DNA from 2 places in the Dietzia sp. 2505 genome. Region 2 is predicted to be linked to the other one. Evidence: predicted binding sites of a transcription regulator. Region 2 holds the regulator's gene; the other holds the start of a gene.
The links. The regulator LexA, encoded in region 2, represses DNA repair genes until DNA is damaged. The targets are predictions, from matches to a motif close to CGAACANNTGTTCG.
Positions count from the first base shown of each region.

Region 1: ABIE38_RS18045 (HNH endonuclease signature motif containing protein) is a predicted target of LexA. The motif match lies at 10,223-10,236, and genes of this name have one in related genera.

Region 1 is NZ_JBEPON010000012.1:17,764-29,807, forward strand. Features, by position in the region: gene ABIE38_RS17995 (FAD-dependent oxidoreductase) at 1-1,285, opposite strand, end outside; gene ABIE38_RS18000 (rhodanese-like domain-containing protein) at 1,365-1,781, shown strand; gene ABIE38_RS18005 (O-succinylhomoserine sulfhydrylase) at 1,831-3,039, shown strand; gene ABIE38_RS18010 (glycosyltransferase family protein) at 3,045-4,178, shown strand; gene ABIE38_RS18015 (hypothetical protein) at 4,216-4,845, opposite strand; gene fgd (glucose-6-phosphate dehydrogenase (coenzyme-F420)) at 5,324-6,343, shown strand; gene ABIE38_RS18025 (suppressor of fused domain protein) at 6,340-6,978, shown strand; gene ABIE38_RS18030 (methylated-DNA--[protein]-cysteine S-methyltransferase) at 6,982-7,581, shown strand; gene egtB (ergothioneine biosynthesis protein EgtB) at 7,675-9,033, shown strand; gene egtD (L-histidine N(alpha)-methyltransferase) at 9,030-10,016, shown strand; gene ABIE38_RS18045 (HNH endonuclease signature motif containing protein) at 10,249-11,529, shown strand; gene ABIE38_RS18050 (AAA family ATPase) at 11,735-12,044, shown strand, end outside.
Region 2 is NZ_JBEPON010000002.1:298,692-310,735, reverse strand. Features, by position in the region: gene miaB (tRNA (N6-isopentenyl adenosine(37)-C2)-methylthiotransferase MiaB) at 1-299, shown strand, start outside; gene ABIE38_RS05145 (Rv2732c family membrane protein) at 287-862, shown strand; gene ABIE38_RS05140 (DUF349 domain-containing protein) at 938-2,323, opposite strand; gene ABIE38_RS05135 (class III extradiol ring-cleavage dioxygenase family protein) at 2,517-3,215, shown strand; gene miaA (tRNA (adenosine(37)-N6)-dimethylallyltransferase MiaA) at 3,212-4,174, shown strand; gene ABIE38_RS05125 (IclR family transcriptional regulator) at 4,171-4,917, shown strand; gene ABIE38_RS05120 (malate synthase G) at 5,059-7,239, opposite strand; gene dapF (diaminopimelate epimerase) at 7,358-8,284, shown strand; gene hflX (GTPase HflX) at 8,299-9,747, shown strand; gene lexA (transcriptional repressor LexA) at 9,787-10,455, opposite strand; gene ABIE38_RS05100 (hypothetical protein) at 10,745-11,047, shown strand; gene nrdR (transcriptional regulator NrdR) at 11,162-11,617, shown strand; gene ABIE38_RS05090 (glycosyl-4,4'-diaponeurosporenoate acyltransferase CrtO family protein) at 11,850-12,044, shown strand, end outside.

The sequences.
Region 1 (12,044 bases), on a different contig from region 2:
CGAGCAGGTCGCGGACGGCCTGCGGGTCGGTGTCGGTGGGGTCGACGAGGGTGCCGGCCTCGATGTCGTCGGTGAGGGCGTGCACCGTGTCCACCGCGCAGTGTCGGTTGGTGCCGATCACGCCGGTGGGCCCGCGCTTGACCCACCCGGCGACGAACAGCCCCTGCACGGGCTCCCCACCGGGTTCGGTGAGCACCCGGCCGCCGTCGTTGGGGATGGTGGCGGTCCGGTCGTCGAAGGGCACACCCTCCAGGGCGTCGGAGCGGTAGCCGACAGCGCGGTAGACGGCGTCGACGGCGAGCTCCTCGAACTCGCCGGTGGCTCGCACCCGAGTCCCTTCCGGCTCGGTGCGCTCCAGCCGGAGGCCGGTCACGGACCCGTCGGGGCCCAGGATCTCCACGGGACTGCGGTGGAAGCGGAAACGCACCACCCGCCCGCCGGCGGCGATCGCGGCCGCCTCGGCCGCGTCGGCGGACTCGTGACCCGCCTCCGCCTGCGCGGACGCCCACTTGGCCAGCTGATCGCAGACCTGCCCGGCCCGGCGATCGTGTTCCAGGTGGTCGCGCGCCTCGTCGTCGTACTCCAGGTCGGCCGGATCCACCACGATGGTGACACCCTCCACCTTGTCCATCTCCCGCAGCTCTAGAGGGGTGAACTTGGCGTAGGCCGGGCCGCGGCGGCCGGTTACGGTGACGACGCGGGTGGCGCTGGTGCCGAAGCCCTCGCGGACGTGCTCGGGGATGTCGGTGGCCTCGAGCTGCTCGGACGTGCGCACCAGCATCCGCGCGATGTCGAGCGCGACGTTGCCCACGCCCACCACGGCGGCGCGCTCGGCGGTCAGGGCCCAGGTGCGGTCGGCGTCCGGGTGGCCGTCGTACCAGGTGACGAACTGCGTGGCCCCGTAGGAGCCCTCGAGGTGTTCGCCGGGGATGCCCAGTTCGCGGTCGGCGAGGGCGCCGGTGGCCAGGATGACGGCGTGGTAGAGCCGGGGGACGTCGTCCAGGGTGAGGTCACGGCCGAACTCGACGTTGCCGAGGAAGCGGATCCGCGGGTCGGTGACGATCGACTCCAGCGTGCGGGCGATGCCCTTGATGCGAGGGTGGTCCGGGGCGACTCCGTGGCGCAGGAGGCCGTAGGGCACGGGCAGCTTGTCGATGCAGTCCACAACTAGGTCTCTGCCGTGCTGGTCAGCCCACGCCAGGAGGGCCTCGCAGGCGTAGACCCCCGCCGGCCCGGAACCGACGACGGCCACTCGGACGGGGGCGGCGGAGGGGGTGGGGGACATGGCCCGATCATGGCACGGGGGCGCGCCCGGCGGACCTCGACCGGGCGGACTGGTGGACGGGGGAGCATAATCAGGGCCCATGAGCGATTACGCCGGGGACCTCGCGCCGCGACAGGCGTGGGATCTGCTCGCCTCCGACCCCTCCGCCGTCCTGGTGGACGTGCGCACGAGCGCCGAGTGGCAGTGGGTCGGCGGCGCCGACCTGTCGGAGCTGGGCAGGCGTGCGGTGGGAATCGAGTGGATGACCTCGGCGGGCGAGCCCAACCACCGCTTCCTGGAGCAGCTCCGCCAGGCGGGCGTGGACGCCGACACACCGGTGCTGTTCCTGTGCCGCAGCGGGCACCGGTCGGCCGCCGCCGCGAGCGCTGCCACCGCCGCCGGCCTGGGCCCCGCCTACAACGTGGCCGAGGGGTTCGAGGGAGACCCGGACGCGGCGGGCCACCGCGGTTCGGTCAACGGGTGGAAGATCGCCGGTCTGCCCTGGCGACAGTCCTGATCCGGCCCGGCCCGCCACCGCACCACCGACGACACCCAGAAAGCAGCGGATGAGAAACAACGAGCTCCCCGACGGACTCCACCCCGACACCGTGGGGGTACGGGCCGGGCAGATGCGCACCGGTTTCGAGGAGACCGCCGAGCCGATGTTCCTCAACTCCGGCTACGTCTACGAGTCCGCGGAGGCGGCCGAGGCATCGTTCAACGGGGACCTCCAGCGGTTCGTGTACTCCCGATACGGGAACCCGACCGTGGCGATGTTCCAGGAGCGGCTGCGGCAGATCGAGGGCGCCGAGGCGTGCTTCGCCACCAGCTCCGGCATGTCGGCGGTCTTCGTCTCGCTGGCCGCGCTGCTGGGCAACGGCTCCCGGCTGGTGGCCTCCCGCGCGCTGTTCGGCTCGTGTTTCGTGATCTGCAACGAGATCCTTCCGCGCTGGGGCGTGGAGACGGTGTTCGTGGACGGCTCCGACCTGGACCAGTGGCGAGAGGCGCTCAGCGAGCCGACCGACGCGGTGTTCTTCGAGACCCCCTCCAACCCCATGCAGGAGCTGGTGGACGTGCGCGCGGTCTGCGAGCTGGCGCACGCGGCCGGCGCGCAGGTGGTGGTGGACAACGTCTTCGCCACCGTCCTGCACCAGAAGCCGCTCGAGCTGGGCGCGGACATCGTGGTCTACTCCACCACCAAGCACATCGACGGCCAGGGCCGCGTCCTGGGCGGGGCCGTGCTGGGGCCGGAGGAGTACATCTCCGGACCCGTGCAGAACCTGATGCGTCATGCGGGGTTCGGTATGAGCGCCTTCAATGCCTGGGTGTTGCTCAAGGGCCTGGAGACCATGAGCCTGCGTGTCGAGCGGATGTCCGCCAACGCGCTCGAGGTGGCTCAGTTCCTCGAGTCGCACGACGCGGTGGACTGGGTGCGGTACTCGATGCTGCCCTCGCACCCGCAGTACGACCTGGCCACCGAGCAGATGTCGGGCGGCGGGTCGGTCGTGACGTTCGGTCTGAAGTTCGACGACGACGAGGTGGACCGCGGCAAGCAGCGTTGCTTCTCACTCCTCAACGCGCTGAGGGTCATCGACATCTCCAACAATCTCGGTGACGCCAAGTCCCTGGTGACCCATCCGGCCACCACCACGCATGCGTCCATGGAGCCGGAGGCGCGGGCCGCGGTGGGCATCACCGACAACGTGGTCCGCCTCTCGGTGGGGCTGGAATTCGCCGGAGACCTCATCGAGGACTTGCGTAGGGGTCTAAACTAAGTTTTATGCGGTCACATGGCGGCGCGTCCCGGACGAGGGTGGCGGTGCTGCCCGCCGCGCACCCGGCCGTCCGCCGGATCACGGGGCTGGCGTCGTCGGGCCACCTGGAGATGGTCCCGATGCGACCGGGCGTGGTCAACGGAGAATCCCACCCGGGCACCTACGTGAAGGATGACGGCCCGGCCCCCGACCGCGACCTCGATCACGTGGACGTGGCGCACGTGCACTTCGGGTACGACTACCTGGATCCGGAGAGTGCCCGGGACGTCATCGAGCACCTGTCCCATGCCGGGGTGCCGATGGTGCTGACCGTGCACGACATCGTCTACCCCTCCCACGAGGACTCGGAACCGCACCGGGGGTACACCGGGACTCTGGTCGGCGCGGCGGCACAGGTGCTCACGCTCACCGAGGTCGCGGCGCGGGAACTGTGGGTGAGGTGGGGCGTGGAGGCGATGGTGGTGCCGCATCCCCGGTTGCTCGACGAGGCCGAGATCTCCTCGGCCATCCGCGCGTCCAAGCACCTCCGGGCGCCAGGGGACACCGTCGTGGGTGTGCTGTTGGAACGGATGGGTGAGAACATCGAGGGGCCCGAGCTCCTGGACCTGTTGGCGCCCGTGGCGACCGGCCGCCGGAACGCGCATCTGCGGATCGTGGTGGAAGCGCAGGCGTGGCGTGACGCGTGCGGTGAGGACCGGGAGAGCGGCGGGCACCACCTGGTGGCCGAGCTCGCGGCGGAGGGCGGGTGGGCGTCGGTGCGGTTGATCCGCTACGAGGCCCGCGACCTGGGGCCCGTGCTCGCCGAGTTCGCCGCCCTGGACGTGTGTGTGCTGCCGTATCGTTTCGCCACGCATTCCACCTGGCTGGAGCTGTGCCGGGACCTCGGGGTGACGCCCGTGCTGCCGGCCGTGGGCTTCCTCCGCGAGCAGTGGTTCGACCGCTGTGACCCGGACGAGCACTCGGGCGAGGTGTACGACCCCCGCGACCCCGGCACGTTGACCTGGGCGGTGCGCACGGCCATCGACGAACCCAGGTCGCCGCCGCCGCGCGTCGAGGGCGCGGATCCGGGGAAGGTCATGGCCGCGCACGAGCAGGCGTACCGGATGGCCGCGCGTCGGCGAGAGGCCCGGTCAGGTTAGGGCGGTCAGGATGGGGCCCTGTCAGGTCAGGGCCCCGTCAGGTTCCGGCGTCCGCGCGGGTGATCTCGATGGGCCAGGCGAGCATCAGCACCGAGTCGGGCGCAGGGGACGCCGAGTCCATGCTCAGCTCCAGGCACACGGTGACGGGTGCTCCCGGCGTGGTGCGGGTCGCGGCCGGCAACACCAGGGGCTCGTCGACGGTGACGGCGTCCACCGGCTCCGGAAGTGTCGCGTCACCGGCCAGGACGCTGGGCGTGCCGCTGCTGAACGTGGGCGCGGCGCAGGCGCCACCGCTGGTGGTGACGGCCCGGATCCGGACGTCGGCGGCGGTCGTGGGGTCACCCTCCACCAGCGCGCCCCTGCCGATCGACACGTGGGCCTCCGAGCGGGAGTCGACGCTCGTCCGCAGGGTCAGGGGCTGGTACGCGGAACGGTTGCGGAGCGCGGCGGTGTCCACGCGGACGGGGAAGTGCCCGCCGTAGGTGGAGATGGGTGCGGTCCAGGTGGTGCCGAAGTCGGTGGAGGCCTGCACTGACCAGGAGGAGCTGCGTAGCGCCGACTCGCGGGCATCGTCCCCTCGGTCCTGCAGGATCACCGTGGCGCCGAGCGCACAGGCGGAAGCGGAACCGAGGGCGACCAGCGCGGTGGCCGCGTGTCGAATCCGCATAGCTCCTCCGAAAGCCACTACTCGGCGATCGGTCCGGAGGAGGGGGCTCCGGCACGGGCTGGCCCGCCATGATCGCCGCTTCATCCAGAGTATGGTCGCCGGTGGCCGAATCGTTACATTCCTTGCGGCGAGTGGCGGATCTCACGTTTCGTTTCGGCGTGTCGGATCGGGTGTCAACGGATGTAGACGATCGTCCCGGTCTCCCGGTTGACGGCGGCCCAGCGCCACCGCTTCGCTTGCCGTCCGTGGCGGAGTCGTCGCCACAAACACTTCGACTCACCTGAAGGTGGTACCTGGCGAGAAGTACGGAGATGTCCACGGGTTCTCAGTGGTCCGGGCGTGAAGTGCGAGGTCGCTAGGCTGAGACCCCACGGCTGTCAAGTCCGGAACTCTCTGGCGATGGCGCTGGCATACTCGGTTGCAGTGCCCCGACCACCGCGTCGGTGAAGTCACTCACACAACCCACGAGGAGTCGTCGATGCCCCCCACCTCCGCACTGAAGCTCGGCTACAAGGCCTCGGCCGAGCAGTTCGGCCCGCGCGACCTGGTCGAGTACGCGGTCCTGGCGGAGCAGGCGGGCATGGATTCGGCCACGGTCTCGGACCATTTCCAGCCGTGGCGCCACGACGGCGGACACGCCCCGTTCTCCCTGGCGTGGATGACAGCGGTCGGGGAGCGCACCGAGAGCCTGCAGTTGGGCACCTCCGTGCTCACGCCCACGTTCCGCTACAACCCGGCGGTGCTGGCACAGGCCTTCGCCACCATGGCGTGCCTCTACCCGGGTCGCATCTTCCTGGGCGTGGGCACCGGCGAGGCGCTCAACGAGATCGCCACCGGCCATCAGGGCGAGTGGCCCGAGTTCAAGGAGCGGTTCGCCCGCCTGCGCGAGTCGGTCCGCCTCATGCGCGAGCTGTGGACCGGCGAGACCACCAATTTCGACGGCGATTTCTACACCACCAAGGACGCGTTCCTCTACGACGTGCCCGAGGGTGGGGTGCCGGTCTACATCGCCGCCGGTGGACCCGTGGTGGCCAAGTACGCGGGCCGGGTGGGTGACGGTTTCATCTGCACCTCGGGCAAGGGTATGGAGCTCTACACCGACAAGCTCCTGCCGGCGGTGGAGGAGGGCGCCGGGATCAACGACCGCGACTCCTCCCGGATCGACCGGATGATCGAGATCAAGATCAGCTACGACCCCGACCCGGCCGCTGCGCTGGAGAACTGCCGCTTCTGGGCGCCGCTCTCGTTGACGCCCGAGCAGAAGCACTCGGTGGACTCGCCGCGGGAGATGGAGCGCCTGGCCGACGAGTTGCCCATCGAGCAGGTCGCCAAGCGCTGGATCGTCGCCTCGGACCCCGACGACGCGGTGGCGCAGGTCAAGCAGTACGTCGATGCCGGACTGAACCACCTGGTGTTCCACGCGCCGGGCCACGACCAGAAGCGGTTCCTGGACCTGTTCAAGACCGACCTCGAGCCGCGGTTGCGTGACCTGGCGTGAGCGGCGCGAGCACCGTCCCGGGCCCGGACAAGGCTGACCTCTCCGGCCTCGAGGGCCTCCTCGACGTGGCCGAATCGGTGCGAGTCCTGCGCTATCCGCACGAGACGGAAGCCGATGAGGAGGGTCAGACCACTCAGTGGCACTGCGACATCGTCGTCGTCGACAACGTCCCCGCGCCCGGGTTCACCACCTACGCCACCGTCGGCGCCCGGGAGCTTCCCACCAACGTCACCACTCCCGACGGTCGGCAGATCCGCAGTGAGTTCGTCACCGTCGGCCGCACCGGACACCGCGCCATGGCCGACGTCCTGGACGCGTGCGCGCTGGCCGTCGCCACCGGGTCCATCCACGTCGCACCGGGCGCGGTGATCCCGGGCGCGGTGGGGCTCGTCGACTCCGGCCGGCGCTGCGAGCACCTGGTCCTGACCCCGCCGTTCCTGTGGCCCGACCTCCAGGTGGTCGACGAGACCGGCGGCCCGGACGGCACCGGACCACTGCTCACCCGGCTGCAGGCCGTGCCGATCACCTCCGCCGAGATGTCGGCCGTCGCGCGCGACGGCGCCGACGCGCTGTTCGCGCTCCTCGATTCCGCCGACGCCGATGTGACCAACCCGGACCGGCCGAGCGTGGTGTGAGGCGTGGCATCTCCCCGCCAGACCGCCGGTAGGGCCGTGCGGGTGCTCGACACGGCCGCCGGCCGTATGGTCGCCGAGGCCACCCCGCGTGGCCTGGCGCGCCTGGACCAGGTGGGGCCGGATCAGGACGTCGCATCGTGGTTCGCTGTGGACTCATCGGGCGACGACGACGAGGTACGCGGTTCCGAGCCCGGCGCGGCCGCTGAGTACCTCGACCGGGTGGCGGAGCAGCTCGAGGCATACTGCGCCGGCCGCCTGCGGCAGTTCGACATCCCGGTGGACTGGGCCGCCGCCGGCGTGCACGACGAGTTCTCCCGCGAGGCCTACCGCGAGATCCAGCACATCCCGTACGGCGAGACCTCGACCTACGGGCAGATCAGCGTGGACGCGGGCCGGCCGCGCAACGCCCGGCGGGTGGGGCGGTTGTGCACCCTCGTGCCGGTGCCGTTCGTGATCCCGGTGCACCGGGTGATCCGCGCCGACGGCGGGATGGGCAACTGTCCCGAGTACCGCCTCCGACTCCTCGAGCACGAGCGGCGCAACCTCGCGGCCGCGGCGCCGGTGCCGTTCCGCAGCACCGGGAGCTGGAGCGCTGGAATTTAGGAGTCGGGTCATCCGAACAGCGGTGGGCACCGAACCACCCCGTGGTTAGTCTGGCGGCAGTCCGACCGCCGACCACGAACCCGGGGAGATCCCATGACTGTCGGAGATGTCACCACCGAAGGGCCACAACCTGTTCCGGGGCACAGCGCCGGGGCCGCGGTCGAGAAGTTCCTGCGCGTCCGCCGGCTCACCGACCTACTGGCCTCCCGCCTGAGCGCCGAGGACCAGATCCCGCAGTCGATGACCGCCGCCAGTCCCGCGGCCTGGCACCGGGCGCACACGACGTGGTTCTTCGAGGAGTTCGTGCTGGGTCGGCTGCCGGGTTATTCCTCGCCCGAGCCGGTCTTCCGCTTCCTGTTCAACTCCTATTACGAGGCCGTCGGTCCGCGGCAACCCCGGCCCCAGCGCGGGCTCATCACCCGCCCGTCGGTGGCGGAGATCGGTGACTTCCGGGCACGCGTCGACGACGCGGTGGTGGCCGCGCTCGAGGCGGGCCGGGTCGACGACCGGGGGCTGGAGTTGCTCGAGCTGGGCTGCCACCACGAGCAGCAGCATCAGGAGCTGATGCTCATGGACGCCAAACACCTCTTCTCACACAATCCGACCGACCCCGTCTACGTGCACCGGTCCGCGGACCCGGTCGCCGCGACGCCGGGGGAGACGGAGTGGCTCGACGTCGTCGAGGGGGTCGCCCGGGTGGGCGCCCCGGACCCGGCCGACCGCTCCGGGTCCTCCCACGAGGACCTGCCCTCCGGCGGTTTCTCCTACGACAACGAGCGGCCGCGTCACCGGGTGTGGCTCCCCGGCGGCCAGGTGGCGACCCGCCAGGTCACGGTGGCCGACTGGAAGGAGTTCATGGCCGACGGAGGCTACGCCCGCCCTGAACTGTGGCTCTCCGACGGGTGGGCCGCCGTGCAGGACGAGGGTTGGGACGCGCCCGGGTACTGGAGGAGCGAGGACGGTGCCGCCGGGAGCGCCTCCGCGGGCACCGCCGGGGCGCCTGCCGCCGACGGCGAATGGACCACCTTCACCCTCTCGGGTCGCCGTCCGATCGTGGACGCCGAACCCGTGTGCCATGTGTCATTCTACGAGGCCGACGCGTACGCCCGGTGGATTGGGGCCCGCCTGCCCACCGAGTTCGAGTGGGAGGTCGCCACCGCCGGCTGGGGGATCCGCGACGAGCTCGATCCTGACCGCTGTCACCCGCGACCCGTCACGGAGCGGACCATCGGCGGCGTCTGGGAATGGACCTCCAGCGCGTACCTGCCCTACCCGGGGTTCGTCACCGAGGAGGGCGCCGCCGGCGAGTACAACGGCAAGTTCATGTCCGACCAGCACGTCCTGCGCGGCGGCAGCGCCCTCACCCCGGCCGGCCACACGCGGCCCACCTACCGGAACTTCTTCCCCGCCTCATCCCGGTGGGCGGCGACGGGACTGAGGCTCGCCCGATGACCGACACCGAGAACCCGACGACGACCACGACGACGACGAAGGCCACCGATCCCGACACCGCCGCACTGGAATCGGACCTGCGCGAGGGCTTCTTCTCCGACCCGCCCACCCTGCCGCCGCGCTGGTTCTACGACGAGAAGGGCAGCCTGCTGTTCGACCAGATCACCCGGGTGGCGGAGTACTACCCCACGCGGGCCGAGGCCGAGATCCTGCGGGCCCGCGCCGGTGACATCGTGGGCGCGGTCTCGACGGTGGTCGAGCTCGGGGCCGGGACCTGTGAGAAGACCCGGGTGCTGCTCGACGTGCTGGCGGCCGGGCGCGCGGATGCGGGATTCGTGCCCCTGGACATCAGCACCGAGATGCTCTTCGAGACCGCCCGCGCGCTCGAGCAGGAGTATCCGGGCCTGCGGATCGACCCGCTCATCGGTGACATCACCGCACTCGACGGGCCGCTGCCGGGTGAGCCGGGTGGACGGCTGGTGTTGTTCCTCGGCGGGACCGTCGGCAACTTCAGTGAGTCACAGCGCGCCGGGTTCTTCCGGATGCTGCGCGGGATCATGTCCCCGGGGGACCGGCTGGCCGTGGGATTCGACCTGGTCAAGAGTCCGGACCGACTGGTCGCGGCCTATGACGACGCCGCCGGGGTCACCGCCGAGTTCAACCTCAACATGCTCGACGTGATCGCTCGAACCGTCGAGTGCACGGGCCTCGACCGCCGCGACTTCCGGCACGAGGCCGTGTGGAACGGCGGGGAGAGCCGGATCGAGATGTGGTTGCGCGTGGTGCGCGACGTGCGGATCGACTTCCCGACGCTCGGGCGGGGCCGCACGCTGGCCGCCGGTGAGGGGATCCGCACCGAGATCGCCCGGAAGTTCGAGCCACACGCGCTCATCGATGAGCTCGCGGGGCACGGATTCGGCGGTCAGGCGGTCTGGACCGATGCGGCCGGCGACTTCGGGCTGGCCCTCGTCGTCGTCGACTAGGTAGTCAGTACAACTAGGCCCTGTCTCGATTGCCGGTCAACCAGGCCCTGGCCCGACGGCCGGATGGGAGGAGTCCGCTCGCCTCGGTCAGTATGTCTCCCCACCGGATGGAGAAGTCGGTTACCGCCAGTTCCTTGAGGAGTCGGCTACCGCCAGTTCGCGCAACAGGACGTTCCACTCGAACAAGTCGGCCGGCCGGGCGGTGTCGTACGTGTGTTCTATAGTCCGGATCATGGAACAGGGAGTGTGGGACGCACCGGGGCAGGGGCCGGAGACGGCCACGCTGGCTGACGTTCTCGCGTTTCTCGAGGCCTCCGTGGAGAGCCTGTGCCAGGTCAACTGGTCGGATCATGACGCGGAGGTGCTGGTCGACGCCGTGGGACGCGCCGAGATCGTGGGCCGTCGGCTGGAGGCCGCCGGAGCGCGCGCGAGTGCCGAACTGGCGGGCCTGCACCGGCAGAAGGGTCGTTCCGCCGGGGGTGTCGCCGCGTTGCTCGCGGAGAAACTGGGCCTGGCCCGAGGCGTCGTACACGGGCGGATCGAGGCGGGCGGCAGGCAGGCCACCCCGGCCGGGCGGGCGGCGGCGGTCGGGGAGATCACCGCCGAGCACGAACGGATCATCTCCAGGGCTGTCGCCGGGCTGCCCGGGACGATGGGCGGGGCGGCCAAGATCAGATTCGCCGAGGAGTTGACAGAGTTCGCGTGCACGGTCGCCCCGGCGCAGTTGCGGGCGGAAGCAGCCCGCCGAATGGCCGCCCTGTGTCCCGACCGGGGGAAGGGCCGGGAGGACCACCAGGAGCGGCAACGGGCGGCCCGACTGGGCGCGGTCAGGCCCGACGGCACCAGCACGCTGACCATGATGCTGACTCCTCGCGCCCGGGCTCTTGTCGAGCGTGCGCTGTGCGACTTCGGCGGACCCGGAGGGGCCGTGGCCTGCGAACCCGGGTCGGATGAGCGCACCCCGGAGCAGCGGGCGCACGACGCACTCGTGCACCAGTGGGCACTCGGGTCGACAGTCGACCCTGCCCGGCCCAAGGGGATCGCCACCATCGTCGTGCGCGTGACGCCGGAACAGCTCGAGGAACCCACCGCGCTGGTGGAGACCGACTCCGGCACCCAGCTCAGCGTCCGTCAGGCCGTCTCGATGGCCGGGGCGTTGCCGTGGTTCGTCTCGCTGTTGCGCGACGGTCGCGAGGAACTTCACCGGATCGACGTCGACGCCCGCCCCGACAGGCGTCTGGCCTCCGCCATCCAGCGACTGGTCCTCTACGCGGCGCACGGAGGGTGCACCTTCCCGGGGTGCACGTCACCCGCCAGGAGGAGCCAGTTCCACCACGTGAGGGAGTGGTCGCGTGGCGGATCCACGACCGTCGCCAATGGGGCGTTGGGGTGTCCCGTCCACCACGCGTTCGTCGGCGACGGCCCGTCGGCGTGGACGACCGTCGCGGACCCCGGGTCGCCTGGGCGCTGTACATGGCTGCCGCCCGGTGTCGACAGGCTCACCGATGTCTGACCCGTCCCCTCCCGGCAGCTCGTCAGCCCCACCCGGCATCTCGCTGGCGCGGCCGCACGTCGGGGCGCGCGGCGGGCCTGCATGGCGTGTACGAGGTGTGCCGGCGCGCTCGCGCTGTCACAATGCCCTCGTGCCCGATTCCCCCGTATCCGAGACTCTCCCGCCCGAGTCCGACGCTCCCACGATTCCGTCTCCGGTGACCGACATGCCCCTGTCGTCCTCCGCCGTGTACGTGGCGGCCCCCGAGGGTGACACCGGGAAGTCGACCGTCGCCCTCGGCCTCCTGCGCATTCTCGCCGGAACCGTACAGAGGGTCGGGGTGTTCCGCCCTGTCACGGTGGCGCCACGCGTCGTCGACACCGATACGGGCACCGGCACCGGCACCGGCACCGGCACCGGCCCGGACACCGAGCCCGCGCGCGACCGCATCGTGGAGATGCTGCTCCAGCACACCACCGTGGACCTCGCCTACGAGGACTGCATCGGCGTGACCAACGACCGCGTGCACGAGGACC
Region 2 (12,044 bases):
CCACCGCCCGGATGACCGGCAGGGCCCGGGACGGCCGTCTGGTGCACTTCGCCCCGGTGGGGGAGCACGCCGGGCGGGTCCGACCCGGCGACGTGGTCACCACCCGAATCAGCTCGGCCGCCCCGCACCACCTGCTCGCCGACGACGGCGTGCTGACGTGTCGGGCCACCAGGGCGGGCGACAGGCACGAGGCCGGTGAGAAGCCGGAGACCCCACCGATCGGCGTGGGGCTCGGACTGCCCACGCTGCGACGTGATGCCCTCGCCTCCGACACCACCCAGAAGGGATGCCTCAAGTGAACACCGCTGACCGCCCGGACCCCATCCAGGGGATCATGGAATCCAGCAGGACGGTGGATTCCGAGTTCCGACGCAGGGACAGGATGCTGGGCCACACCCTCGTCATCGGCAAGGCCTATCTTGCGTCGGCTCTCCTGATCGTGTTGCTCGCCGCCGCTCTCGCGCTTCCCCACAGCGACGGGGTGCGTGGCCTGGACGTGCTCTTCTTCACCGAGGCGGCCCGGGACCAACAGACCTCGCTGCCCTCCCACGTGTTCGTCCTGCTCTACTCGGTCGGCGCCATCCTGTTCGGTGCGCTCATGATCATCACCCAGAAGTGGTGGGCGGCGGGGATCGCCTGGGGCGCCAGTTGTGTGGCCACGGTGTACGGGATGCTGGCGATCTGGCTGCGGCAGTCCGGACGGGGCCCGAACCCCGACTTCCAGGACTTCGGTGCTCCAGGGATCGGCTTGTACGTCAGCGTGATCCTGGTGTTACTCCTGGTGATGACCCTGGCCGGCGTGCTGTGGGCGCGCACCCCCGAGCAGCGCGAGCTCGAGGACTCCGTCCGTCACCGCGACTGAACCGGGTCGCCGCACACCCCGGATCCACACCATGCAACAGGGCCCCACCGTGTCGGTGGGGCCCTGTCGGCGTGGTCAGCGGGTGTCGACCGCGTTCTCGGCGGCCTCGGCCCATTCCTTCCACTGCATTGCCTGCGCGCGGGCCTTCTCGGCGTCCTTCGACTTGCCCGCGGCGTCGGCCTTCGCCGCCTGTACCTCGAAATCGTCCACCCGCACCCAGAACTGGGCGGCGCGGGCCTTGGCCTCCGGGTCGGTACGCCGCCATTCGGCGTCGGCCGCGTCGGAGACGGACTTCTCCAGGGCCCGGATCCGTCCCTCGAGCTGCCCCATCCGCTCCCGCGGGACCTTGCCGATCTCCTCCCAGCGGGTCTGTAGCTCCCGGAGCGCGGAACGGGCCGCCTCGAGGTTCTTGTCCGGGTCGATCCGGCCCGAGAACTCGGTGAGCAGCGCCTCCTTGGCGTCCGCGTTGCCCTCGAACTCAGCGTCACGCTCGGCGGCCGCGGCGTGGCGGGCATCGAAGAACGTGTCCTGGGCCGCCTTGAAGCGCTTCCACAGGGCGTCGTCGGCCTCGCGGGGAGCGCGGCCCGCGGCTTTCCACTCGTCCATGAGGCGCCTGAACGCGGTGGCCGTGTCGTTCCAGTCGGTCGAGTCCGAGATCGCTTCGGCTCGTTCGACCAGCTCCTCCTTGACCCGCTTGACCGAGGCGCGGGTGCGGTCGAGTTCCGCGAAGTGGGAACCACGGCGTCGGTTGAACGCCTCGCGGGCCTTGGAGAAGCGCTTCCACAGGGCGTCGTCGGTCTTGCGGTCGATGCCGCGAATGGTCTTCCACTCGTCGAGGATCTCCCGGAGACGATCGCCGGCGGCCTTCCACTGGGTGGACGACTCACCTATCTCCTCCGCCTCGACGGCCAGCGCCTCCTTGCGGGCGATCGCGGTGGCGCGCTCCTCGTCCTTGCGCTGGCGTGCCTCGACCTCGACCGCGCCGGAGCGCTCGACCACAGTGGCGAGGCGGGCCGCGAGGGCGTCGAGATCTCCCACGGCCGCCGCGGACGGGAGCTGCTCGGCGAGGGCCTCGGCGGAGGCGCGGGTCTTCCGCGCGTCCTGCGGGTGCGAGTCGAGTCGCGCCTCGAGGAGCGAGACCTCCGCGACCAGGTCGTCGTACCGGAGACCGAAGTGGGCCAGGCCTTCCTCAGGCGCACCCGCCTGCCAGGAGCCGACCTGGCGTTCGCCCTCGGAGGTCCTCACGAACACGGCGCCGGAGTCGTCGACCCGGCCCCACTCGGACGGATCCGACGCCCGGACGATGCGTGACTCGGGGGCCGCCACCGGTCGAGGTGCCACCTTCCGGGCCAGCGCGGCGGGGGACGGTGCACCGGGACGCGGGCCCGGGGTCGGCGTGGGGGTCGGTGCGGAGGTTCCGGGGTTCGCCTCCCCGGGGGTGGTCGGTGACTGGTCGCTCATCTGGTCCTCGTTTCGTCCTGCCGCGTGACACGGCACCATCGCCGGAATCCCACCGGTCGTCGCCTCGCCGTCCCGGTGAGGGGTCGGCATCCTCCTAGTGTGTACCAACCGCCGCCCGGACGCCGGGGTATCCCCAGCGAGTCCGACAGAGTCCCGGGACGGTGCTCCTGCGGAGGTCAGTAAGGTGCTCCGTGTGAGCACCCCTGTCGTCCTGGTACCCGGCGCGCCGGTTCTGGTGCCCGAACTGTCCGGACAGGCGGCCGCGGAGAGCGCCGTCCAGGTCGACGCCGCGCTGGATCTCCTCCGGACGGCCTCGTCCGGCTGTGACCGGGTGTTCGTTCTCGGCTCGGATCCTGCGGGGCGGTCGGTGGGTGACGTCCGTTCCTCGCTGTCGAGGTGGGGGTCGGCGGTGCAGGTCGGGCGTTCCGGCGCGGTGGAGGCCGGGTACGAGGATGTCCCCGACGCGGCCCTGATCGCGTGGTGGCTACTCGACCGGGCCGGGATCGACACACCCCGGTCGTTCGCCGACGTCAGCGGCGGTGGCCGGGTCTCCCTCCCCCTTGGGCGCGACACCCTCGTGGTCGTCGTGGCGGACGGTCCCGCCTCTCTCACCCCCCGGGCACCCGTGCCCGAGGACCCGCGCGGCGTCGCCCTCGACTCGGATCTCACCGAGTGGCTGCGGCGCGGTGGCCCACTGCCTGATCCCGGTGAAGCGGTGGCGGAGGCCGTGGGGTGGTGGAGCCGACCCGCGTGGCTCGAGCTGGCCGGGATGGTCGAGCAGAGGTCTGCGGTGGAGTCGGTGTCCTGGGCGCCGTTCGGGGTGGGGTACCACTGCGCTCGCTGGGACCTCTCGTCGTCGTCGGAGGGCCAGGGTCAGGGAGGTCACGGGTGAGCGGCCCCGCACCGGTCGCGGTGGTGGGCCCGACCGGCACCGGGAAGTCCGACCTCGCCCTCGATCTGGCGCAGCGGCTGGGCGGGGAGGTGGTCAATTGTGACGCCATGCAGCAGTACCGTGGCATGGACATCGGCACCGCTAAACTCCCGCCGTCCCTCCGACGTGGGATCCCGCACCACAGGCTCGACGTCCTCGAGGTGACCGAGACCGCGAGCGTCGCCGACTTCCGTCGTGAGGCCGAACGCGAGATAGCAGAGATCCGGGGGCGAGGTCTCGTGCCGATCCTGTGCGGCGGGTCGATGATGTACATCCAGGCCCTGGTCGACGGTTGGTCCATCCCCGACACGGATCCCCTGGTCAGGGCACGCTACGAACGGCGCCTCGAGGAGATCGGGGTCCAGGCTTTGCACGCCGAGCTCGCCCGCGCGGATCCCGAGGCCGCTCGGACGATCTTGCCGACAGATCCCCGCCGGACTGTTCGGGCCCTGGAGGTGGTGGAGCTGACCGGACAGCCGTTCTCCGCCTCGAGACCGACGATCGGCGCACCTCGGTGGGGCACGCGGCTGCTGGGACTGCGGTGCGCGCTTCCCGAGCTCGATGACCGACTGGACGCCCGCACGGGGCGGATGTTCGCCGACGGGCTGATCGACGAGGTGCGTGGGCTCGTCGCGCTCGGACTGCTCGAGGGCGTGACGGCCCGGCGCGCCATCGGGTACGCGCAGGTTCTCGACGAGATGGACGACGAGCTCAGGATCGACGACGAGGGGGTGGCCCGCGCCCGGGAGCGCACCGTGATCGGCACCCGCAGGTACGTGCGCAGGCAGCGGTCGTGGTTCGGGCGTGATCACCGCATCAGGTGGATCGACACCGACACCCGCCGGGTCGACGGCACGCCCCGCTTTGGACGGACCCCTGTGGAGACCGCACTCGAACTCCTCGGTGAGGCTCCGCGATGAGCGCGTCGAACCCTGGCCGCGGCCGCGTCCAGTCGGTCGACCGGGCGTTCGCACTCCTCGACTCGTTGGCCCGCCGGGGCGGCCGCGCGTCCCTCGGGGAGTTGTGCGCCGACACGGGGCTGGCCGCGGCCACCGTGCACCGGCTGTGCGGGACCCTCGCCGAGTCGGGTCACCTCCGCCGGGATGCGCGCCGCGACTATCTGCTCGGCCCCCGGTTGCAGCGGATCGGCGAGATCGCGGGGCGGGCCACGTGGTCGTGGGTCCAGCCGGTGCTCGCGGCCGTGGTCGACGGGACCGGCGAGACCGCCAACCTCGCCGTTCGTGAGGGGGACGGTGTCGTGTACCTCGCCCAGGTCCCGTCGCCGCACTCGATGCGGATGTTCACCGAGGTGGGTCGTCGGGTGCACGTGCACTGCACGGCGGTGGGGAAGGCGTTGATCGCCCGGGACGACGACGACGAGGTCCGCGCGATGCTGGAACGGACCGGCATGCCCGGGTACACCGATGCCACGATCGTCGACCCGGGCCGGTTGCTCGACGAGCTCGCCCACATACGCCGGGTGGGGTTCGCCACCGACGAGTCGGAGCAGGAGGAGGGCGTCCGCTGTGTCGCGATCACGGTGGGGGTCGGGGACGCCGCGGTCGCGGTGTCCGCGTCGGGGCCCGAGGCGAGGTTCACCGAGGAGCGCCGCGACGCCGCCGTCGGTGTCCTCAGGGCGGCCGTCGCGGACCTGCACCCCTGACGCCGGGCGGCACCAGGGTCAGACGCCGGGCGGTACCAGGGACGACGGAATCCGCTACCCACCGTCCGGATTCGCTACCCTTCGACGGGTAGCGGATGCCGCACGTGGGTAGCGGATTCGGTTCTAGGGGAGGCCGGACTCCTACAGTCCGTTGGCGGCCTTGAACTCGCGGCGGCGGCGGTGCAGGATCGGCTCGGTGTAGCCCGAGGGCTGCCCGGTGCCCTCGAGGATGAGCTCGCGGGCGGCCTGCCAGGCGATGGACGAGTCGAAGTCCGGCGCCATGTTCCGGTACGCCTCGTCACCGGCGTTCTGCTGGTCGACGATCTCCGCCATCCGACGCAGCGAGTCCTCGACGTCCTCGGCCGTGATGATGTCGTGACGGATCCAGTTGGCGAGCATCTGCGAGGAGATCCGCAGGGTGGCGCGGTCCTCCATCAGGTTGACGTCGTGGATGTCCGGCACCTTCGAGACCCCGATGCCCTGTTCGACCCACCGGACGACGTAACCGAGGATGGTCTGGCACGAGTTGTCGACCTCCTCCTTCTTCTCGGCGTCGGTCCAGTTCGTGTCAGTCGCGAGGGGGACGCTGAGGATGTCGTCGACGCTCGCGCGCGGTCCGCCGGCGAGGAGCTCCTCTTGTCGGGACATCACGTTGACCCGGTGGTAGTGGGTCGCGTGGAGGGTCGCGCCGGTCGGGGACGGCACCCACGCGGTGTTGGCACCGGCCCTCGGCTGCCCGATCTTCTCGGCGAGCATCTCGGCCATGAGGTCGGTCTTGGCCCACATGCCCTTCCCGATCTGCGCGCGACCGCGCAGACCGCAGGCCAGGCCGGTGTCGACGTTGAAGTCCTCGTAGGCGGTCATCCAGCGGGCGGACTTCATCTCACCCTTGCGGATCATCGGGCCGGCCTCCATGGAGGTGTGGATCTCGTCCCCGGTCCGGTCGAGGAAACCGGTGTTGATGAAGACGACCCGATCGGTGGCCTCGGCGATGCAGGCGGCGAGGTTGACCGAGGTGCGGCGCTCCTCGTCCATGATGCCCACCTTGAGGGTGTTCTCCGGTAGCCCGAGGAGCGCCTCGACCCGGCCGAACAGCTCGGTGGTGAAGGCCACCTCGGCCGGGCCGTGCTGCTTGGGCTTGACGATGTAGATGGACCCGGTGCGGCTGTTGCCGCGCTCGTTGCCCGCGGCGATCCCGTGAATGCCGGCAAGCGAGGTGATCAGGGCGTCCAGGATGCCCTCGGGCAACTCGTTCCCCTCCGCGTCGAGGACCGCGGGGGTGGTCATCAGATGCCCCACATTGCGGACGAAGAGCATCGAGCGGCCATGGAGCCGGACTTCGCCGGACCCGTCGGGCGCGGTGAAGACCCGGTCGTCGTGGAGGACGCGGGTGAAGGTCTTGTCGCCCTTGCTGATCTCCTCGGAGAGGTCGCCCTTCATCAGGCCCAGCCAGTTGCGGTAGCCGTGGGTCTTGTCCTCGGCGTCGACGGCGGCGACGGAGTCCTCGAAGTCCATGATGGTGGAGACGGCGGACTCCAGGACCACGTCCTTGACGCCGGCGGTGTCGGTCGATCCGATCGGTGAGTCGGCGTCGATCTGGATCTCCACGTGGAGGCCGTTGTTGCGCAGGAGGACCGAGGTCGGGGCGGTGCCGTCGCCGAGGTAGCCGACGAACTGTGCGGGGTCGGCAAGGCCTGAGGTCGCCCCGTCGGCGAGTGTCACCTGCAGTCGGCCGTCGACCACGGTGTAGCCGGTGGTGCCGTCGTGACTGCCGGAGTCGAGCGGCGCGGCGTCGTCGAGGAACTCGCGGGCCCAGGCGATGACGCGGTCCCCGCGGACCTTGTTGTAGGACGACCCCTGCTCGGCCCCGCCGGACTCCGGGATCGCGTCGGTGCCGTACAGCGCGTCGTACAACGAACCCCACCGGGCGTTGGCGGCGTTGATCGCGAAACGCGCGTTCATGATCGGCACGACCAACTGGGGGCCGGCGACCGTGGCGATCTCGTCGTCCACGTTCCGGGTGCTGACCTGGACGGAGTCCGGCTCCGGGACCAGGTAGCCGATCTCCTGCAGGAACGCCCGGTAGGTGGCGGGGTCGATCGGGGCGGGGTTCTCGTGGTGCCAGGCGTCGATCCTCGACTGCAGATCGTCGCGGATGCCGAGCAGTTCGCGGTTGCGCGGGGCCAGGTCGGTGAAGATCTCGGAGACTCCCGCCCAGAACGCGTCGGGATCGACCCCGGTGCCCGGGATCGCCTGGGTGTTGACGAAGTCGTACAGGACCTCGTCGACCTGGACGTCGCCGACGGTGATGCGTTCGGACATCGATGCTCTCCTCAGATAGGGACCGTTCTCAGCTCCGACTCTAGTGCCCCCCTGCCGAGGGATCATCCGGGTTTTCCGCAGCGTGGAACGACGGTCGGGTTGGCTAGGATCTGGTGGCATGACCCCCGCACCTCCGACCGCTGCTCTCGACGGCCTCGCCTTTATCAAGGGGCACGGAACGCTCAATGACTTCGTGGTCCTGCCCGACGACCACGCAGAGGTGCACCTCGACGAGGAACTGGTGCGGGCCGTCTGCGACAGACGGGCCGGCCTCGGCGCCGACGGCGTGTTGCGCATCGCCACCGCCGGCGCACTTCTCGACCAGGGTGTCCTCGCCGTCCTCCCGGAGGGCGTCGACCCCGCGGACTGGTTCATGGACTACCGGAACGCAGACGGATCGATCGCGGAGATGTGCGGGAACGGGGTGAGGGTGTTCGCCCACGCCCTGGTGGCGACCGGCAGGGTCGGGGCCGGCCGGATCCCCGTGGGCACGCGATCAGGTCCCCGGCCCGCCGACGTCCTGGTCCATGACGGGAACCACGCCGAGGTCCGCGTGGACATGGGTGAGCCCGGCCTTCTCGGGGTCTCGTCAGTTGAACTCGGTGGCCGGGTGTACGCCGGCCTCGCCGTCGACGTGGGTAACCCCCACCTCGCGTGCGTGGTCCCGGGACTGGGGGTCGACGAGTTGCGCGAACTGCCGGTGCACGAGGCGCCGGTGTTCGACACCGGCTTCTTTCCCGCCGGCGTCAACGTGGAGATCGCGACCCCGCTCGCCGACGGACGGGTGTCGATGCGCGTCCATGAACGAGGATCCGGGGAGACGATGTCCTGCGGTACCGGGATCGTCGCCGCTGCCGTCGCGGCCCTCGCTGACGCCGGAGAGGCCACCGGGGACGTGGTGGTGTCCGTCCCCGGGGGAGAGGTCGCGGTGACCCTGACCGGCGCCGGTTCCACGCTGACGGGACCCTCCGCGATCGTCGCGGAAGGGTGGTACCGGCGTCCGGCACCCGTCCGCCGCACGGAGGCGTCCCGACCGGAATTGTGAGATGATGCCGGTGAATGACTATCGATGACACCGCCCCTGACCGGGCCACACGAGACCATGACCCTTCGGTCGGAGAATTCCAGCTCGAGGAGCGCTCCTCCCTGCGCCGGGTCGTCGGGTTGTCGACCGAACTCCAGGACGTCAACGACGCCGAGTACCGCCAACTCCGCCTTGAGCGGGTCGTTCTTGTCGGGGTCTGGACCGAGGGTACCGCCGCCCAGGCGGAGGCCGCGATGGCCGAGTTGGCGCAGCTCGCCGAGACCGCAGGCTCCGAGGTCTGCGACGCGCTGATCCAGCGCCGCGACAAGCCGGACCCCGCCACCTACATAGGTTCGGGGAAGGCCAAGACCCTGAAGGACGTGATCCTCGCGACGGGCGCGGACACGGTGATCTGCGACGGAGAACTCACGCCGGGTCAGCTCATCGCGCTCGAGAAGGTCGTCAACGTCAAGGTGATCGACCGCACCGCGTTGATCCTCGACATCTTCGCCCAACACGCGACCAGTCGTGAGGGCAAGGCCCAGGTGTCCCTGGCGCAGATGGAGTACATGCTCCCTCGCCTGCGCGGCTGGGGTGAGGCGCTCTCCCGGCAGGCGGGTGGCCGGGCCGGCAGCAACGGAGGCGTCGGACTCCGTGGTCCCGGTGAGACCAAGATCGAGACGGACCGCCGCCGGATCAGGGAGCGCACGGCGAGGCTGCGCCGTGAGATCAAGGGCATGAAGCAGGCCCGTGACACCAAGCGGCATCGGCGTCGCGCCACCCCTGTGCCGTCGATCGCGATCGCCGGGTACACGAACGCCGGGAAGTCGAGCCTGCTCAACCGCTTGACCGGCGCCGGCGTACTGGTCCAGAACGCGCTGTTCGCCACACTGGACCCCACCACCCGGCGTGCCGAGCTCCCCGACGGGCGGGTCGTGGTCTTCACGGATACCGTCGGATTCGTCCGACACCTCCCGACCCAGCTCGTCGAGGCGTTCCGGTCGACGTTGGAGGAGGTCGTCGACTCCGAGCTCCTCCTGCACGTGGTCGACGGTTCGGACGCCTTCCCTCTGCGCCAGATCGAGGCCGTCCGCACTGTCATCAACGACGTCGTGGAAGAGCAGAAGGCCGAGAGGCCGCGCGAACTCGTGGTGATCAACAAGGTCGATGTCGCTGACCCGGTGGTGTTGACGGAACTGCACCACGCACTGCCGGACGCGGTCTTCGTCTCGGCGGCGACAGGGGAGGGTTTCGACGAGCTCCTCGAACGAATAATGCGGGTGATCGCCTCCGAGGACACGGAGGTCACTCTCGAGATCCCGTTCACCAGAGGTGATGTGGTCTCCCGTGTCCACGCGGAGGGCGCCGTGGTGGACGAGGATCACACGAAGGACGGCACGAGGATCGTTGCACGGCTTCCGTCCTCCGTGGCGGGGGAGCTCGGGGAGTATCGGGTCCCCGGATCTCGTGACGGTGTCGCCTGACCCTCTCGACGGATCAGGCGACACCCGGTTCCGGCTGGCTCAGAGCTTGCGGAAGACCGTGACGACCTTTCCGAGGATCGTCGCGTGCTCCCCCGGAATCGGACTGAACGACGGATTGTGGGGCAGGAGCCACACCCCACTCGAATCCCTGCGGAAGGTCTTGACCGTGGCCTCCCCGTCGATCATCGCCGCCACGATTTCGCCGTTGTCCGCGACGTTCTGACGACGCACAACCACGTAGTCCCCGTCACAGATCGCGGCGTCGATCATCGACTCGCCGACCACTCTGAGCATGAACAGGTCCCCTGAACCCACCAGGTCGGAGGGGAGGGGGAAGACCTCTTCCACCGCCTGTTCGGCGAGGATCGGGCCGCCGGCCGCGATCCGCCCCAGGACCGGGACGTAGACGGGTTCCACGGCCCCGCTGGGTCGCGTCTCCTCCTGGGCGGGCGCACGTCGACCCCGGGACCGCTGCCCCGGGACGCCGTGGACGTCGACCGCCCGCGGCTTGTGCGGATCACGGGTCAGGAAGCCCTTCTTCTCCAGCGTCCGCAACTGGTGGGCGACGGAGGAGGTCGACTGCAGCCCGACGGCGTCACCGATCTCGCGGATGCTGGGGGGATAACCCCGGTCCTTGACCGTGTCGTGGATGTGCAACAGAACGCTCTTCTGGCGAGTCGTCAGGGCCTCGAAGTCGGGCTTGGGCATGTGGGGGTCCCTTCAGCGAATGGGTGTTCGACGTCGTCATCTGTGTACACCCTACTGCCCGTGGGGCGTGAGCGCCACACAGGTGTTCGAAGAAATGTCGCCGTGAATGTCGACTCTGTCGGACCCGCGTGATACAACTCTAGTCAGGTTCGGGTTCGAACAGATGTGCACAACAAGGCACACGGACGTGCGAACGATGTTCGCACACCGTATCGAGTTGGGAGTTCTCATGACCGTTATGGAGATGCAGCCACGATCGCGTCCCTCAGTGCCCTGGACGGAGGTCTGCGTGACCGATCATGACCGGCCCGTCTCGTCCAGGGTGCGACCCTGCCCTGACGCCGAGTTCCGCCCCGTCACCCGCACGCTCGACCGGCGGCGTCAGCCGGCCACGCGGTCGGTGGCGCCGGGGCGGCGAGTGCTCGTCAACCCCGCGTCCGCGGGAAGTGTCAGGGCATGCGGTAGCGAGGCGAGGTCGAGTGTGCCGGTGGTGGACGATGTGCCGACATGGGCATTGGTGGTCTGCGGAATCGTCTTCGGGATCCTGATGCTGCTGGCATTGGCACTCCTGGGCGGGCCCGCCTACGCGTGACCCTCGGTGTCGCCTCCTAGAATGAACCCGGGACGGCGGCCCGTCGCCCCCGCACCCCTGTCGGCTCCGGCCGGCAGACCGGTTCGGACCAGGTCGACGAATGGCGAAGCTGGAATGTACTGCCCCATATGTCACCACGAGGACTCACGGGTAATCGACTCCCGGTCGGTCGACGAAGGGCAGGCGATTCGGCGTCGACGCGAGTGCCCCGACTGCGGACACCGGTTCACCACTCTGGAGACCCCGTTGTTGACCGTTCTCAAACGCAACGGCGTGACCGAGCGTTTCAGCCGCGACAAAGTAGTCCGCGGTGTGCGCCGCGCGTGCCAGGGGAGGTCGGTCGACGAGGACGCGCTCCGGCGGCTCGCCCAGCAGGTCGAAGACGCCGTCCGGGCCGGCGGCGCATCTGAAGTCCCCGCTCACGAGATCGGACTGGCGATCCTGGGCCCTCTGCAGGATCTCGACGAGGTCGCATATCTGCGGTTCGCCTCGGTATACAAGCAGTTCAGTTCCGCTGCCGACTTCGAGAGCGAGATCATCGCCCTTCGCGAACGTCACGCCGCGCACTAGTGCACCCGAGAGTCTCACCTCGTCAGGCTCTGCGGACTATCCACGCGGTATTCCGCGGCACGGCGTTCGCCTAGCCTCAGTTCCATGCTTCGCGTAGTTCCGAGCGCCCTGCTCCTGGTGCTGTTCGTGTTCAGCGGGGCTGGTCATCGGACCGCATCACCCCGCGTTCGCGTGGGTGTTCTCAGTCGGTGTCGTCGGCATCCTGGGCGTCTCCGGCCACTGGCCTCAATCGATGGTCCCCCGGTGGGTGACCGCGACCACGCAGCGGACTATCGACCGTGGCGAGTCTTTGGGTATCCCTGGCTTACTTCGCACTCTGGATCGGGCGGGGTGGAACCGCGCCCTCGGGCGACGTGGCAGCGGGGTTCGCGGTCGAGCCGGCCTAGCGGTGATCCGCAAGGAGGCTACGCAGAGCCTTATCGCCCAC